3 regions of the Enterobacter cloacae complex sp. HYC033_NIDB genome follow, and region 3 is predicted to be linked to each of the others. Evidence: predicted binding sites of a transcription regulator. Region 3 holds the regulator's gene; each other region holds the start of a gene.
What was found. Region 3 encodes PhoB, which activates phosphate uptake and scavenging genes when phosphate is short. Its sites were predicted from a motif close to CTGTCATAAAACTGNCNNAT; they were not measured.
Positions count from the first base shown of each region.

Region 1: the regulator PhoB is predicted to act here: its motif matches at 2,588-2,607, upstream of O1721_RS06720 (esterase-like activity of phytase family protein).
Region 2: the regulator PhoB is predicted to act here: its motif matches at 2,483-2,502, upstream of pstS (phosphate ABC transporter substrate-binding protein PstS).

Region 1 is NZ_CP115123.1:1,418,819-1,423,070, forward strand. It holds gene O1721_RS06710 (NAD-dependent succinate-semialdehyde dehydrogenase) at 148-1,518, shown strand; gene O1721_RS06715 (YfaZ family outer membrane protein) at 1,696-2,241, opposite strand; gene O1721_RS06720 (esterase-like activity of phytase family protein) at 2,653-4,011, shown strand; gene yjiA (GTPase) at 4,067-4,252, opposite strand, start outside.
Region 2 is NZ_CP115123.1:765,659-769,910, reverse strand. It holds gene pstA (phosphate ABC transporter permease PstA) at 1-266, opposite strand, end outside; gene pstC (phosphate ABC transporter permease PstC) at 266-1,225, opposite strand; gene pstS (phosphate ABC transporter substrate-binding protein PstS) at 1,354-2,394, opposite strand; gene O1721_RS03630 (fimbrial protein) at 2,641-3,693, opposite strand; gene O1721_RS03625 (fimbria/pilus outer membrane usher protein) at 3,703-4,252, opposite strand, start outside.
Region 3 is NZ_CP115123.1:1,813,238-1,817,489, forward strand. It holds gene sbcC (exonuclease subunit SbcC) at 1-329, opposite strand, end outside; gene sbcD (exonuclease subunit SbcD) at 326-1,531, opposite strand; gene phoB (phosphate response regulator transcription factor PhoB) at 1,719-2,408, shown strand; gene phoR (phosphate regulon sensor histidine kinase PhoR) at 2,430-3,725, shown strand; gene brnQ (branched-chain amino acid transporter carrier protein BrnQ) at 4,135-4,252, shown strand, end outside.

The DNA.
Region 1 (4,252 bases), 390 kb from region 3:
TCCATTGATGAGCATTTTTTATACCATGTCTGCGCATCGCCTGGCAGCGTCTTGTTAAGAACCCTCCGTATATACCCAACTTTACCTTCAAAGCCAGTCAGATTGACTACCCTTAATACCCTAAGCGGTAAAACAAGGAGATTCGATATGGCTTACCAGACAGTAAATCCTGCCACGAACCAGCTCATCAAAGAATATCCCTCTCACACTGACGCAGACGTTGAAGCGGCGCTGAAGGCAGCCGATGCGCTCTATCACTCCGACTGGGCGAAAGGCGACATAAGCCAGCGCCTGCCGGTGCTGCATAAGCTGGCGGACCTGATCGACGAACGCGTGGAGGATCTGGCGAAAATCGCCAGTCAGGAGATGGGTAAGCTCATCGAACAAAGCCGTGGCGAAGTGAAGCTGTGCGCGCAAATCGCCCGCTACTATGCGGACAACGCGAAGCAGTTCCTGGCCCCGGTGAAGTATGACTCTGAACTCGGGGAAGCATGGGTTGAACATCACCCCATCGGCGTGCTGATGGCCGTCGAGCCATGGAACTTCCCGTACTATCAGCTGATGCGCGTTCTGGCGCCAAACCTGGCAGCGGGCAACCCGGTGATCGCCAAGCACGCCAGCATCGTGCCGCACTGTGCAGAGACCTTTGCACAGCTGGTACGTGAAGCGGGCGCGCCGGAAGGGGCGTGGACCAACCTGTTTATCTCGTCCGAACAGGTGGCGAACATCATCGCCGACGATCGCGTACAGGGGGCGGCGCTGACCGGTTCAGAAAAAGCGGGTAGCGTGGTTGCGGCACAGGCTGCGAAGCACATCAAAAAATCGACCCTGGAACTGGGCGGGAACGACGTGTTCGTGGTGCTGGACGATGCCGACCTGGATAAAGCCGTGAAGATCGGCGTTAACGCGCGGCTGAACAATGCCGGGCAGGTCTGTACCGCGGCGAAGCGCTTTATCCTGCATGAAAAGATTGCAGACGCCTTCCTGAGCAAATTCACCGAGGCGTTTAAGCAGGTGAAAATTGGCGATCCGCTGGACGAAAGCACCACGCTGGGGCCTTTGTCATCCAAAGACGCGCTGGAGACGCTAACTAAACAGGTTAACGAGGCGGTGAAAAATGGCGCGAAGCTGCACCATGGCGGCAAGCCGGTTCAGCGTGACGGAAGCTTCTTTGAGCCGACCATCCTGACGCATATCTCGCGTGATAACCCGGCGTACTTCGAGGAGTTCTTCGGTCCGGTAGCGCAGGTTTACGTGGTGAAAAGCGACGACGAAGCGGTCGCACTGGCTAACGATTCCCACTACGGTCTGGGCGGCGCGGTGTTCAGCCAGAACATCGAGCGCGCGAAGAAAATGGCGTCGCGCATTGAGACCGGGATGGTGTACATCAACTGGCTCACCGACACTGCGGCAGAGCTGCCGTTCGGCGGCGTAAAACGTTCGGGTTACGGACGCGAGCTGTCGGACCTGGGGATCAAAGAGTTTGTGAACCAGAAGCTGGTGGTCGTTCGCAAGTAATGCGGTAATAAAAAAAACCTGCCATCCGGCAGGTTTTTTATTAACGGTCGCATCGCCTTTCTTGCAGGGTGGCGCTGCGCTTACCCGGCCTACAATGTGCAATAATTTTAATACATTGCACCCTTCATTGTAGGCCCGTGCAAGCGTAGCGCCGCCGGGCGAAACGCGCAAACAGGCTTAGAAGGACACTCCACCGCCTACATATGCACCGTCGATCAGCGTGTGGTTTGGACGACCGTCTTTACCGTCTACGCTCACGTGGCGATAGCCCACTTTCAGCGTGACAGGTTTGACTGGCGTCCAGCTTACGCCGCCGTTAGCTTCAACATAGTTCTTCACGCTGTTGTTCAGGCCGTCTGGCGCTACATAACCTTCACCAAACACGTGAATGCTGTCCGTAAGCGCAACGTTAACGCCGCCGCCAATCGGGAATGCTACGCCGTTATCGCCTTTTTTCGGGCCGATGTAGATGGCTTTCGCGCCAGCGTTCAGCATCACCGGACCCACTTCCAGGTTGTAGCCTGCCCCAACGCCGCCGGTCTGGGTGCCGTCATCGGTGTTTTTCAGCCAGTTGCTCTCCGCATACAGGCCGGATGAGGATTTCCCCATTTCCAGATTGAGGTTAGTAAAGTTTTTACCCTGCTCAATGCTGCCACCCATGGCCAGTGCGGAGCCCGATACGGCGGTCAGAGCAGAAAGGATCAGGATGTTAAGTTTTTTCATGAGTGTTTCCTCGTCATTAAATTAATCTGAGGGCACCTTAACAAGCGATGCTTATGACTGCAAATGTGATAGGTCTCGCATTTATATGCTGTTCGTGTTGGGTTTTTGAATGGTAAATGTTGATGAATTGTTTATATGGCAAATCGTCAATGTCCAATACATTCGCGTTTAGGGACAGTTTACATTCCTGGCTAAACGTAAAATGAACGAGGCGAAAATAGTCCTTCGCCATGAATTAATTGGGTTTCTAATAATTTCCAAAAGTATTTCAGCTGACACAGATAAAGACAGAGGTTTACATTTCTGGTGATTGATATACGTCCGTACGCGCCGCTTCGTTGCCATTACATGTCATTTTTCTGACACGTTTCTTCATTACGTTGTTGGCTTCACTTACTGGATGCTAACAATATGAAAAGAAAAATTATTCCTGTGCTAATCGGTTGTGCGCTCTCTTTCTCTGGCCTGGCGGCACAGCCAACCGCGGAGCGCTACGTCGTCAGCTTTCCCGAAGGCGCGCATGTCAAATACAGCGGTGCGTTTGCCAGCGCATTCCCGAACGGGCTCCCGGTGGGGATGGGTTCGGGTTTGTTATTCACGGGCAAGCAGGGCGATGCGCTGACGTTTGCGACCGTGACCGATCGTGGTCCTAACGCGGATTCGCCAAAAATGGGGAAAAACGATGCCAAAATCTTTGTTACCCCGGATTTCGCCCCGCTGCTGATGACGATCCGTGTGCTAAACGGCAAAGCGGAGGCCGTGGACGCGCGACCGCTGCATGATGATAAAGGCGAGATCAACGGCCTGCCGCTGCAAAGCGGCGTGATTGGATCTACCAATGAAGTCGCGCTAAGCGACACCTTAAAAGTGCTGAAAGGCGATAACCGCGGGCTGGATACGGAAGGCATCACGCCGGACGGGAAGGGCGGTTACTGGCTGTGCGATGAGTATGGCCCGTTCCTGATTAACGTCGACAGTAAAGGTAAAATCCTCGCGATCCACGGTCCGCAGGCGACGGAAGGGGAGAAATCCATCGCGGGCGGTCTGCCAAACGTTATCAAATGGCGTCAGGCAAACCGGGGCTTTGAAGGGCTGACCCGCATGCCGGACGGACGCATTATCGCCGCCGTGCAAAGCACGCTGGATATCGACGGGAAGAGCAAAAAACAGGCGCTGTTTACGCGTCTGGTGAGCTTCGATCCGGCGACCGGGAAAACCGCGATGTATGGCTACCCTGTCGACAGCGCGGCCTACAGCAAAAACAGCGACGCCAAAATCGGCGACATAGTGGCGCTGGATAACCACACCATCCTGCTGATTGAACAGGGCGAGGATAAAAATGACGCAATGCGTAACCTCATCTACAGGGTTGATCTGAGCAAGGCGAGCGATCTGGCGGCCTTCGACAAGCCGGGCGAATACCCGGAGTTTGATGATGAGAAAACGCTGGCGCAGCGCGGCATCACGCTTGCGGAAAAAACGCAGGTGGTCGATCTGCGTGCGCTGGGCTGGCAGCAGGAAAAGGCCGAAGGGCTGGCGCTGATTGACAGCAAAACGCTGGCAGTGGCGAACGATAATGACTTTGGCGTGAAGGTGGCGATGCAGAAGCCAGTCGAAGGCAAGAAGCTCAAGGATTATCGGGTGAACGCGCAGGGGGCGCTGACGCTGGATGACAAACCGGTTGAAACCACCCTCAGCGTGAAGCCGTTGAAGAAACCGGAGTCCGACAGCGAGCTGTGGATTGTGACGCTGACGGAGGCGTTGAAATAAGTTTCCCCCTCACCCTAACCCCCTCCCCGCGAGGGGGAGGGGATGATCGGTGAGGTTATTTCTTCAGCCCCGCAAACGCTGCCCGAATTTCTTCTTCCGGCAGCTGTATTCCAATAAACACCATCACGCTGTGCGGCGCTTCATCGTCCCACGGGCGATCCCAGTCGGCGCTGTACAGGCGCTGCACGCCCTGGAACAGCAGGCGGTTCGGCTCGCCGTCGATCCACAGCATCCCTTTATA
Region 2 (4,252 bases), 1.0 Mb from region 3:
AGCAGGCCGCTGCCCGCCAGGGCGTTTGCCAGACCGCCACCCGCCGTGTTCGGCGGCGGCGTCATCTCGGTGAACAGCGCCAGGGACATTCCATCAATACCCCGGGTGATGGTGGACATCAGGATCCAGATCAGCCAGAACAGGCCGAACGCCATCGTTGCCATGGAAAGCGTCAGCGCAATGCGGTTTTTAATCCGGCGCTTTGACTGCATTTTGCGACGGGATTCCGCAAGCTGAGCGGTGTTTTGCATGTCGAGAGTCGCCATTAGCGTGCCCCCTCGTTTTTAGCCAGACGCATAATCATCAGCTTGGAGATAGCCAGCACAATAAAGGTGATAACAAACAGGATCAGACCCAGTTCCATCAGCGCGGCGACGTGCAGCCCGGATTCCGCTTCGGCAAATTCGTTCGCCAGCGCAGAGGTAATACTGTTCCCCGGCATATAAAGCGAGGCGCTGTCGAGCTGGTAGGTGTTGCCGATGATAAAGGTGACCGCCATGGTTTCACCCAGCGCGCGGCCTAAGCCCAGCATAATGCCGCCAATCACCCCATTTTTGGTGAACGGAAGGACGATGCGCCAGATAACTTCCCAGGTGGTGCAGCCGATGCCGTAGGCGGACTCTTTCATCATCACCGGGGTTTGTTCGAAGACATCGCGCATGACCGCCGCAATGTACGGAATAATCATGATGGCGAGGATCACACCTGCCGCCAGAATGCCGATACCGAATGCCGGGCCGGAGAACAGCGCCCCCACAAACGGAATGGCAGAGAGAACGTTACCGACCGGCTCCTGGAAGTACGTCGCAAACAGCGGCGCGAAGATAAACAGGCCCCACATGCCGTAAACGATACTTGGGATGGCCGCCAGCAGTTCAATGGCGATACCCAGCGGACGTCGCAGCCAGCCTGGCGCCAGTTCCGTCAGGAACAGGGCAATACCGAAGCTCACCGGAACCGCAATCAGCAGGGCGATAAAAGAGGTCACCAGCGTGCCGTAAATCGGCACCAGCGCACCGTAAATATCGTTCGGCGCATCCCACTCTTTGGTCCACAGGAAGGCGAAACCAAATTTTTGAATGCTCGGCCAGGAGGAGAAAATCAGGGACACGATAATGCCGCCCAGCAGCAATAGCACAATCAGCGCAGCCAGTTTCACCAGCGCGCTGAAAATCATGTCACCTTTTTTACCCGGAGGGTTAAATGCAGGCTTGGTTGCAGCCATAAATTACTCTTCTGTTTGAGACGTTTTTACGAATATGCCCGGCGGCGCTGACGCTTACCGGGCCTACAGAGTAAACCGTAGGGCGGGTAAGCGCAGCGCCACCCGCCATCTTCGTTAAATATATCCTGTTAGTACAGCGCTTTACCGCTGCTGTCTTTCACGTTGGTTTTCCATGCAGCACGGATCTGCTCAACCACGCTGTCTGGCAGGCTGGCGTAATCCAGATCGTTAGCCTGTTTGCCGCCATTTTTATATGCCCAGTCGAAGAACTTCAGCACTTCAGCACCCTGCTCAGGTTTCTTCTGCTCTTTGTGGACCAGAATGAAGGTGGTAGACGTGATAGGCCATGCATCGTCGCCTTTCTGGTTGGTCAGGTCCTGCGCGAAGGATTTGCTCCAGTCAGCGCCTTTCGCGGCGTTGGCGAAGTTCTCTTCGGTCGGGCTAACCGGTTTGCCGTCGGCAGAAACCAGTTTGGTGTAAGCCAGGTTGTTCTGCTTAGCGTAAGCGTATTCTACGTAGCCGATAGAGCCAGGCAGACGCTGTACGAAGGCTGCGATACCGTCGTTGCCTTTACCGCCCAGACCGGTTGGCCAGTTAACGGTAGAGCCGGAACCGACTTTAGATTTCCACTCTTCGTTCACTTTCGCCAGGTAGCTGGTGAACACGAAAGAGGTACCAGAGCCGTCAGCACGACGAACCACCGCGATATTCTGCGAAGGCAGCTTAACGCCCGGGTTCAGCTTAGTGATGGCTTCGTCATCCCATTTTTTGATTTTGCCCAGGTAGATGTCACCCAGGGTTTTGCCGTCCAGCACCAGCTCGCCTGATTTCAGGCCAGGGATGTTAACAGCCAGCACAACGCCGCCGATCACGGTCGGGAACTGGAACAGGCCTTCCTGATTCAGTTTCTCATCAGACAGCGGAGCGTCGGATGCGCCGAAATCAACGGTATTCGCGGTAATTTGTTTTACGCCACCGGAGGAGCCAATACCCTGATAGTTGACCTTGTTACCGGTCTCTTTCTGGTAGGTATCCGCCCATTTGGCATACACCGGCGCAGGGAAGGTTGCACCAGCGCCAGTCAGGCTTGCTGCTGCAAAGGCAGAGAAAGCGCTCATCGATAAGGTCGCGGCGACAACAGTTGCGACAGTGGTACGCATAACTTTCATAATGTCTCCTGCAAGGATTTCGTAAATCATTGTTTAAGTGGCTACGATGAGCAAAATAGGACAAACAGGTGACAGATAAATGTACGAAATATGACAGTTTTATGACAAAGCCAGCGATGGATGTAACCACATGAAAAATAAAGCCATTAATTCACAGCATGGTCATATTTTTGTCATCTTTTTTGCAATGAATCAGTTTTAGCGTAGCTGATATGACAACGGCTGTCATAAACAGCCGTTGTCATTTTAATGAGCGATTTCAATCGTCAGAGTTGCCGTTGCATTGAACTGGCCTGGTTTGGGCCTCGCTCCTGTCGCGCTGGCAGGCGCGCTTGAAAATGTAAGCGTGCCCAGCGTATCCCCCATGATGTCGGGAATTTTAGTCGTTTCCGCTTCAAGGGCACCGCCATTCGTATTCACTTCCCGATTATATTTATCGTAGACTTTAATTCCTACGTCTTCGTTGTCCGTCGCAATCATCGAATTATCAGAAGCCACGGCTGAGGCATGCAGGGTTGCGTCGAGCTTGTCGTAGAACATCATATTGGTGCATTTGATGTTCACGGTACGAGTGATTTTGCGATCGGTCAGCGCTTTCCCTTTCGTCGACGAAAACTCTGACGCCAGGATTTTATTGAAATCAAAAACAATGGCCTGCCCCTCATCAATCTCACAAGATTGAGGAACCGTCACTGTTCCCTGAACAATCACATCAGAAATAATCTCATTCGAGACGGTACGCGGGTCGATCGTGGCATAGATATTCGCCACCAGCGTCGCCGGGATCGTCATCACCCCGGTAAAGGCTTTTTTAACGTACAAATAGACCTGCCCCGAGCCGCCACTATAAAACGTGGTGGCGGAACTTACACCGCTGTGACATTGATAGGGAGTACCGGTTTTATTCGGCAGATGATCAAAAGGCACGGCCGTATAACCGACACCAAGTATGTAAACAAGCAGGCCGATATCAACGTTTTCATTCAGGTTAAAATAGGCGACATTGTTCCTGCTTCCCGCAGACACCAGCGCCGGATTAACGACGCTGGTTATGTAGGTGTGATCGTAACTCTGATTCGGCCCGGTCAGACAATAGCAAGTACCTTTAAACGAGGTGTTGTTATTATTCACATTAATAAGCGTTGTCGTCCCGGCTATATTGTCCGTAATGGAAAACTGCTCTGTAAAATTGAGGTAGTTATGATATTTGCCATTGTCTGGCACACAATAACCGGTTGGGGCCGCATGCGCATAAAAGACGCAGGTCAGTAAGGCTAAAAGCCAGTATTGTAGTTTCATTTTAATCCTTTATCGACACGTGACGGGCATCTGCACCAGTCCAGCGTCAGGCTGTTGTTGAAGCGTGTATTCCGCCCGACAGGTTGCGCCGTCGTTTAGCGTCAACGTAAATTGCCCCTTTTCCGGCATGCCTGAGAGATAGAGTTCGCCCTCTTCTCCGACAATGCCCGTAACGCTTCCGGTGTCCAGCGTTGCCGATCCCGTTGCCCCAAAAGGCGCAGGTTTGCCATTGCTGAGATGAACGTTGAAAAGGATGCGGTAGCCGATATGCGTAACGAATTCCGCTTTTACTACCGCTCCACGGGTGGGAACCAGATTCTGGACGCTTTTTTCCAGTTCAACATTGCCAGAGGCAAAGTCGCTGTCGCCAATTGCGATACGATTTTCATCATAGGGTGACAGCTGCGTTTTTACGGTGTAGCCGCGCCAGTCCGTCGCGACACCGCTGCTGTTTTCCACCGCCAGGCCCGCCGCTCCTGGAGCTTTCACCAGCGCGACGGTTTCTCCCATTTCCTGTGAGAAGGTGACACCTTCTGAATGCAGTAGAATGCCGCCGCTG
Region 3 (4,252 bases):
TGTAAGTTCCCGTCCGGCTGGTTGCGGGCGCGGTTCTGGCTCCAGAAAGCGCGATAAGCAACGCCTTTGACCTCAAATTCCACTTCTGCCAGGCATTCGGCGGTATCGCGCGTCATCAGGTCGTTTTGCGCCTGAGAGACCTTATTAAGACGCGGCGTTTCGTGGTAAAGCGCCAGGCAGATGGCATCCAGCAGCGTGGTTTTACCCGCGCCGGTTGCGCCGGTGATGGCAAACAGTCCGTTGCTGGCGAACGGCTCCGCGGTGAAATCAATTTTCCACTCACCCTTTAGCGAATTCAGATTTTTCAGGCGCAGGCTCAGAATTTTCATGCGTTTTCGTCCTCGTCATGGAGGGAATGCAGGGTCTGGGCAAACAGCTCGTTAAGCCTGGTGCGTCTGGCCTCGTCCACCTCTTCATGCGCAAGCCGCCGCGCGAACACCTCTTCAACCCGAAGTTCGCTAAGCGTTTCACGCTGGGCGTTGAGCAGTATTTTCTCGCGCTGCTCGCGGCTGCGGCGTACCAGCAGCACCTCCACGGGAAGGTCTTCCGTCAGCGTCTGTATTTTACGCTGCATATCGTACAGGTAGTCGTCGGTGGTGATTTCGATATCGAGCCAGACGGGGGGATTAAGCGCTGCGCCGCGCCACTGCTCAAGCTGAGCGGTAATGGCGGCCAGATCGCCTTTCAGCACCGCCAGCGGCTGGGTGACCGGCACCTCAAGCGTCTCAACGGCGCTGAGTTTGCCTCCGGTGAAGCTCACCAGATGCACGGATTTGGCTTTGCCCGTTTCGTCAAAACTGAGCGAAATGGGCGAGCCGCAGTAGCGGATATGCTCGCAGCCGCCGATGATCTGCGCCCGGTGAATATGCCCGAGGGCAATGTAGTCGGCGGGGGGGAAGTTTTGCGCCGGAAACGCGTCCAGCGTACCGATATAGATCTCGCGCACCGCATCACTCTTACTGGCTCCGACGGTGGTGAGGTGCCCGGTGGCAATGATCGGAATGGCCTGATCGCCGCGCAGGGCGCAGGCTTCCGTATGTTGCTGGTGATAATAGCGGGTGATGGCCTGCAACAGATGCTGCTGTTTTTCGCTGCCGGACAGACCTGCCTGGCTTTGCACGATATCGCGCGGGCGTAAAAACGGAATTGGGCACAGCACTGCGCCCGGCGTGCCGTCGCGTTTTTTCAGGATCTGCGGCGCGTGTCCGGCGCTGGCCACCACGGTGGTATTGAGGAACGCCAGAATATCGCGGGATTCATTCAGCGTCGCCACCGAGTCATGGTTTCCGGCGACAATCACAAGGTGACAACCGGTTTGCTGGAGGTTGACCACAAAACGGTTGTGCAGCTCACGCGCATAGCTCGGCGGCGATCCGGTATCAAAAATGTCGCCCGCCACAATAATCGCGTCCACCTCGTGAGCCTGAGCCGTCTCCAGCAGCCAGTTCAGGAACGCTTCATGTTCCGCGGCGCGGCTTTTGCTGTAAAAATTTTGACCCAGGTGCCAGTCTGAGGTGTGAAGTATGCGCATAAAAGATCCGTGGCAATAATAAGAAAGCAGGATTATAAACGTTCGGGGAACGGAAAATAACCGCTGTAATAAAACAACAGTTTGCTATTTATAGTGGTAATGTTTTTCATAAATCTGTCATAAATCTGACGCATAATGACGCCGCATTACAGACTTGTAACTTAAATACGATAAGACAGGGCAAAGTATGGCGAGACGTATTCTGGTCGTAGAAGATGAAGCTCCGATCCGTGAAATGGTGTGCTTCGTGCTTGAACAAAATGGCTTCCAGCCGGTTGAAGCGGAAGATTATGACAGCGCGGTGAACCAGCTGAATGAACCCTGGCCCGATCTGATCCTGCTGGACTGGATGCTGCCTGGCGGTTCCGGATTGCAGTTTATCAAGCATATCAAACGCGAGGCGATGACCCGCGATATCCCGGTGGTAATGCTGACGGCGCGCGGCGAGGAAGAGGATCGCGTGCGCGGTCTGGAAACCGGCGCGGACGATTACATCACTAAACCGTTCTCCCCGAAAGAGCTGGTGGCGCGTATCAAAGCCGTGATGCGCCGTATTTCACCGATGGCGGTGGAAGAGGTGATTGAGATGCAGGGGCTGAGCCTGGATCCTACCTCACACCGGGTCATGACCGGTGAAAATCCCCTCGATATGGGACCGACCGAATTTAAACTCCTGCACTTCTTTATGACCCACCCGGAGCGCGTTTACAGCCGCGAACAGTTGCTGAATAACGTCTGGGGAACTAACGTCTATGTCGAAGACCGAACGGTTGACGTCCATATTCGCCGCCTGCGTAAAGCACTGGAACTGAGCGGCCACGATCGCATGGTACAGACGGTCCGCGGCACGGGTTATCGTTTCTCGACCCGTTTCTGAACAATGACAGGAGTGTGACGCGTGCTGGAACGTCTGTCATGGAAAAGGCTCGTCTTTGAACTGATCTTATGTTGTATTCCGGCCCTCATTCTGGGGGCTATCTTTGGCTATCTGCCGTGGTTTTTACTGGTGGCCGTGACGGGATTGCTCGTCTGGCATTTCTGGAATTTACTGCGTCTCTCCTGGTGGCTGTGGGTCGACAGAAGTATGACACCCCCGCCGGGAAGCGGGAGCTGGGAACCGCTACTCTACGGCCTGCACCAGATGCAGATGCGTAACAAAAAGCGCCGTCGTGAGCTGGGAAGCCTGATCAAACGCTTTCGTAGCGGTGCGGAGTCGCTGCCGGACGCGGTGATCCTGACGACAGAAGAAGGGACAATCTTCTGGTGTAATGGCCTCGCGCAACAGCTGCTGGGCCTGCGCTGGCCGGATGATAATGGTCAGAACATCCTGAACCTTCTGCGTTATCCCGAGTTCACGCTGTATCTGAAAAAGCGGGATTTTTCGCGCCCGCACAATCTGAAGCTCAATAACGGTCGCCATCTGGAAATCCGCGTGATGCCCTACAGCGATCGGCAGTGGCTGATGGTAGCGCGGGACGTTACCCAGATGCACCAGCTTGAGGGCGCGAGACGTAACTTCTTTGCCAACGTTAGCCACGAGCTGCGTACGCCGTTGACGGTGCTTCAGGGCTACCTGGAGATGATGCAGGAGCAAACGCTTGAGGGGGCGCCGCGTGAGAAAGCACTGCATACCATGCGGGAGCAGACGTTCCGCATGGAAGGGCTGGTCAAACAGCTGCTGACGCTTTCAAAGATTGAGGCTGCCCCGTCGCTGGCGCTAAACGACATCATTGATGTGCCGATGATGTTGCGGGTGGTGGAGCGCGAAGCCCAAACGCTGAGTCATAATCAGCACACCCTGAGTTTTGACGTTGATAACACGCTGAAAGTGCTCGGCAGTGAAGATGAGCTGCGAAGCGCTATCTCAAACCTGGTCTATAACGCCGTGAATCATACCCCGAAAGGGACGCATATCGCGGTGAGCTGGCAGCATACCCCGGCGGGCGCTGAGTTTAGCGTCGAGGACAACGGGCCGGGGATCGGGCCCGAGCACCTCCCGCGTCTCACCGAACGATTCTACCGGGTGGATAAGGCGCGCTCGCGGCAGACCGGCGGGAGCGGACTGGGACTGGCAATTGTGAAGCATGCCGTCAGCCATCACGAAAGCCGGCTCAATATCGAAAGCACCTTGGGTAAGGGCACGCGCTTTAGCTTCGTGATTCCGGAACGATTAATTGCCAAAAAAAGCGCCTGACGGCAGATGTGTCAGGCTACCTTTCCACGGGCCAGCGATTGCTGGCCCGTTTGCTTTGCAGTCAAGCGAAACGCGGATGAATATTATACGGCTGGTGCTTTTTTGTTCGCATGATTAGCCATGAGTTTTTCTTATACATGGCATATTATTTTGGTCTGAATTTTCATGCTGGCATATTGTTCTGGTTTTACGATCCCTTCTTGCCTTTAAACGTTATAAGCGTTTAAATTGCCCCCCATATACTGTCAGACCGACTGTATTTGCGTGGTAAATCGAAAAACTATTCTTCGCCACGCCAGGACGGGAGCATATCCCGCTGAAATTGAGCAAATTTTCCGCTGTATCGTCCCGTGAGGGATGGCGAAAATCTCAACGTATTCAACACCACATCCACAGGCAGTAAGGTTTTATGACCCATCACTTGAAATCGCGTGACATTATCGCGCTGGGCTTTATGACATTTGCGCTGTTCGTTGGCGCAGGTAACATCATTTTTCCTCCAATGGTTGGCTTACAGGCGGGTGAAC